DNA from 2 places in the Photobacterium kagoshimensis genome. Region 2 is predicted to be linked to the other one. Evidence: riboswitches for the same ligand, from Rfam matches in the RefSeq annotation. Region 2 holds a riboswitch; the other holds the start of a gene.
The links. A riboswitch is a leader RNA that binds a small molecule or an ion and turns the genes downstream of it on or off. The one in region 2 is predicted to bind cobalamin.

Region 1: it holds a riboswitch for cobalamin, as region 2 does, so the genes downstream of both, L4C35_RS17395 (cobalt-precorrin-5B (C(1))-methyltransferase) here and L4C35_RS19530 (TonB-dependent receptor domain-containing protein) in region 2, are expected to answer to the same signal.

Annotation. Positions count from the first base shown of each region.
Region 1 is NZ_JAKJSO010000018.1:130,375-132,843, reverse strand. It holds gene L4C35_RS17400 (histidine phosphatase family protein) at 198-842, shown strand; cobalamin riboswitch at 939-1,135, shown strand; gene L4C35_RS17395 (cobalt-precorrin-5B (C(1))-methyltransferase) at 1,320-2,469, shown strand, end outside.
Region 2 is NZ_JAKJSO010000022.1:100,767-103,235, forward strand. It holds gene trmA (tRNA (uridine(54)-C5)-methyltransferase TrmA) at 1-738, opposite strand, end outside; cobalamin riboswitch at 885-1,102, shown strand; gene L4C35_RS19530 (TonB-dependent receptor domain-containing protein) at 1,140-2,469, shown strand, end outside.

The DNA of each region.
Region 1 (2,469 bases), on a different contig from region 2:
TAAATGACCAAAAATAAAGGGCTTACGGGCTTTTCACTGAGTACGAAAAAGTGAAAAGCGGCAATAAGTTTGCTTGGGCTGATAATACCGACTTTGTTTGATCGCGGCTATACCATTGCCTTATGCTGTTTTCGAAGAAATACACTAAAGTGTAAACTTATTATTACAGGTTCAAGGTGGCGCCGATAAAACAGCAAATGAAGATAAATGATAATAAACCGTCTGTTCGGCTTGTTATGGTGCGCCATGCGCAAACTGAGTGGAATCTTGTTGGTAAGTTACAAGGTTGGCGAGACAGTCGCTTAACGATTGAAGGTCGAAAGCAGCTCGCCTGTTTGATATCAACAAGCCAATGCTGTCGAAAATACCCCGCCGATATTGTGTATTCAAGTGACCTTGGCCGAGCTCTGGCGTCTGCTCGTATTATTTGTAACGAGAGTGGCGGTCATATCGTGCCAGATCAACGCCTGCGCGAAAGAAGATTTGGTATTCTCGAAGGTAAGCAAAAAAATGAATGTGTTGACGGTTTTTTACATACTCAACACTGGTTAGCTTATCAAAGCCGTTATGAAAAACGACTGGATGCGTACGATACGATAGCGACAGGTTTATTAGCAGAGAGTGAGCTCATGTTTGAGCGGCGAGTAGCCGATTTTTTACAGACTTTGGTCAGTCGACACGCAGGAAAAACAGTTTACGTGGTGAGTCACGGCGAGTGGATTCGCTGCGCATGGAATATTGTCAATGGCCGAGTATCGTGGTCATACGGAGAAGGTATTCCCGTGAATACAGCAATGAAAATATTTGAGCTAATGCCATCTCAGCTTAATTTAAGTGAATGAAAAGTAAATATTAGTGTTGATAACTAGAGGTATATCATTAAACTAGTTCGATAATAAACCACATAATAAGTAATGTCATTCCAGCTTGAATACTGAGTGACCATGGTGAGAGATAATCGCAGCAAAATAGCCTTTATCAGCCATGCAGGGAATCAGGTGAGAAACCTGAGCTGTACCCGCAACTGTAAGCGATGAGTTTTAACAAAGCCACTGAGTAATGACGATATTATTCGGGAAGGGGTTGAAGCGGTTTAGTCGTTAGTCAGGATACCTGTTACTTCATTCGCTTCCGAATTCTGAGCGGGGATACTCAGCATCGTACCTTCCAGCGATTTCTCTATCGTTGCGTTCGGCTATTCGGGGGTAATTGTATTTGAACCCCAGTAATGGATGTCGAGCTTTTCGCAAAGCTAAACAGCATTACCACTATGGAATGGTAAGGCGCTATGGCGAATCATAAAAATTGTGGAGCGAGCTTTGGTCACCAAGGTTAAGCGCTCAAAAAAACGCACCGATTTACGTTCTGGTTTTACGACTGGTGCTTGTGCTGCGGCTGCCAGTCGTGCCGCTGTTCATGCTTTGCTGACAGGGCAATCTCTGCCGTTTATTTCTATTACTTTGCCTAATCTTGAATCGGCTACCTTTGCTATTGCACGACTTGAATACCATTGCGATGGTGTACTTGCTGGGGTTATTAAAGATGCAGGCGATGATCCTGATTGTACCCATGGCGCTGAAATTCAGTGCTTTGCGCAATGGAGCGACCAATCAGGCATTTTACTTGATGGTGGCGTTGGGGTTGCGCGAGTAACCTTACCAGGGCTGGAGTTACCCGTTGGCCAGCCTGCGATAAACCCTGTGCCTCGGGCTAATATCCTCGATATGGTGCAGCTCGAATGGAACCTAAACGCTGATGCCAAATCACGTAATTGTTGTCAGCAAGGTATCGTGCTAGAAATTCGTGTACCTGATGGTGAAGAACGCGCCAAAGAAACCATAGGTCCTCGCCTCGGGTTAATCGGCGGCATTTCTATTCTTGGCACGCGTGGCACGGTCAAACCTTATTCCACCTCTGCTTTTTCTGCTTCAGTGCGCCAGTCTGTGCAAATTGCTAACGCGAATCAACAAAATCATGTTGTGCTCACGACGGGGTCTCGCTCCGAAAAATCCGCTATGGCAATGCTGCCGCAGTTAGACAGTATCTGTTTTATTCAAGCGGGCGATTTTGTCGGCGTTGGTTTACGTGCTAGTAAGCGTTATCACGTCCCAAAAGTAACGGTTGTCGCCATGATAGGCAAGCTAGCCAAAATGGTGGCTGGTCACATGATGACACATGTCTCAGGCCGTGCCATCGACTTTCAATTATTGGCAGATCTTGCGATTCAAAGTGAGTGCGCAGCTGAACTGTGCGAGCAAATAAGAGATGCGAATACGGGCCGCCATGTTTTAGATTTATGGCGTGAAACGTCCCCTCAAGCTTTTTTAGATTTGCTATGCCAACAAGCAGCGGAACATGCCGCAGTATACGTTGATCATTATCTTGATATCGAATTTCGATTAATTGATTTTGATGGTCGCTTATTGGCCATGCACCGCTCGCCATCTCATCATCACATGCTTAGTGACA
Region 2 (2,469 bases):
ATCAACCGACGGTTTGGCTAACTCTGTTGCGAGTACGCGGTCAAAATTTTGCGCCAGCGCCAATGAGAAATTACCGTTGCCACAGTAAAGCTCAAGCAGATCACCTTCACTTTCTGCTGTGCAGTCAACAGCCCACTCCAACATCTTCTGCGCTACTTCACCATTTGGTTGAGTGAAGCTGTTTTCAACTTGCTTGTACGTTAGAACGCGATCGTGCACTTTCAGCTTTTCGATAACGTGCTCTTGGTCGAGAACAATCTTTTGTTTACGAGCACGGCCGATGAAGTTCAGGTTAAAGCCTTCATCATTTAAACGCTGCTTTAACGCTTTTGCTTCAGCTTCCCACTCTTCATCCAGTTGGCGGTGATAAAGCAGTGATACCAGAATCTCACCGCTTAATGTGGACAGAAAATCCACTTGAAACAGTTTGTGACGCAGCGCTTTAACAGGCTTTAATGCATCGACCAGAAGTGGCATTAAGTCGTTAATTAGACGGCTTGCTGCTGGAAATTGATCGACACGGTATTTCTCACGCGTTTCTTGATTGAACATGACGTAGTAAAGATCTTCACCTTCATGCCATACGCGAAACTCTGCACGCATGCGGTAGTGCTCAGCAGGAGAGGCAAAAACCTCAAGCTCAGGCGTCTCAAAATCTGCGAAGATATTTTGAATACGTTCTGCTTTTTCATCCAACTGAAGTTGGTAATCAGCGGGATTGATTGCGGTGGATGCCATTTGTTTGCCTCAAACTGCTCAAATTAAGAGCGGAGATTTTATTGCATTGTTGGGCGATGTCCAGCTTTGAGGCCGAGAAAGTGTCAAAGCTGGTGCTTATTTACTGCTAAGCATAAACAAAGCTAGACAATTAATGTTGAGCTTACTAGCATTCGCGATGCGCTGGTTTGCCATAATGGCTAGGGAATACGGTGGAAATCCGTAACTGACGCGCAGCGGTAATAGAGAACGAAAGCACATGGACGTTGTTCCAAACACTGTTTTGTCTATTTAGCTCAGCAATAGATGAAATGGGAAGTTGTTGCCGTAGGCGGTGTAAACCTTGCTCTTAAGTCCGAATACCAACCAGTGCTTCGAAGCAATGTGCTTAGTAATAAACGCGACTTAAGGTATCCAATCTAATGAATAAAACGCTCTTAGCAGTGGCGTTAGCCCCTCTATTTTTCCAAAGTCAGGCTTTTGCGACCGAAACATCAACCGATGATGTGATGGTGGTAACAGCAAACCGATTTGAACAACCTCTTTCTTCTGTTTTAGCTCCTATCAGTGTTGTTACACGTGAAGAAATCGAAGCTATCCAAGCCAAAGCGCTGCCAGAGGTATTGCGCCGTTTACCGGGTGTTGAAGTTGCACAAAATGGTGGCTTAGGACAAAACGCTTCAGTTTATATTCGTGGTGCAAATAGTAACCAGACACTAGTGCTTGTTGATGGTGTACGAATTAGCTCGTCAATTGGTGGTGGTGTTAACTTTAACCGCTTCCCTATTGGTTTAGTTGAGCGTGTTGAAGTTATTCGTGGTCCTGGTGCTGCAAAATATGGCTCAGATGCTATTGGTGGTGTGATCAATATTATCACTCGCTCTCAGCAAGGCGATGACACTAAGCAAATGACATTAGGCGCTGGTAGCCGTGCATATAAAGAAGCGAACTTTGTTGCTAAATCTGATGTGAGCGATACCGGTCATTTACAGGTGGCCGCAGGTTTCGTTCAAACGGATGGCTATAATGTGCGACCACAGCCAGGTAAGAACGATGGTGTAAAGCACGGCTACGATAGCAAAAATGCACTAGTGGGTTATGAGCACCAATTATCTGACAACACTAAAGCCTATGGCTCAGCGAGCTGGTATGAGAATGAAGCTGAGTACGATAGCTATGGTGTCAAAAACTTTGGTTATGTGCGAAACCAGAATGTCACCGCGCAGCTTGAACACCAAGCAGCAGCATGGCAAACGCAGTTTAGTACGAACTACCAAGATACCCAATCACGTAATTACAGCCAGAGTGAGGGTAAAGATAAGGCGAGTACTCGCACAAATTCCGATATGTTCAATGTGCAGTGGGCGAACCTTTATCAGCTAACCGATATGTTACAACTGGGGGGCGGTCTTGATTGGCGCCGTGAAAAGTTAAAAGATGATGCGTTAAGTTATGGTTCAAAACATAAGCTAGCGGGTGAAAGTCGTAATAATTACGGTGGCTATGTTTCAGGTCTAATGGAATGGAACCAACTAACAGTTGAAGGTAATGCTCGTTACGACAAGCATGATAAATACGATAACTACGCGACGTGGTCTTTAGCAACTGCCTACCAAATCAATGAGCAGCACCGTGTTCGAGCGAGCTATGGCACGGCATTTAAAGCACCTACGTATTCTGATTTAGCGTCTAAGCCTGAATTGATGCCTGAAGAGTCTAAAAACTTCGAGCTAGGAGCATCGGGTTATTATG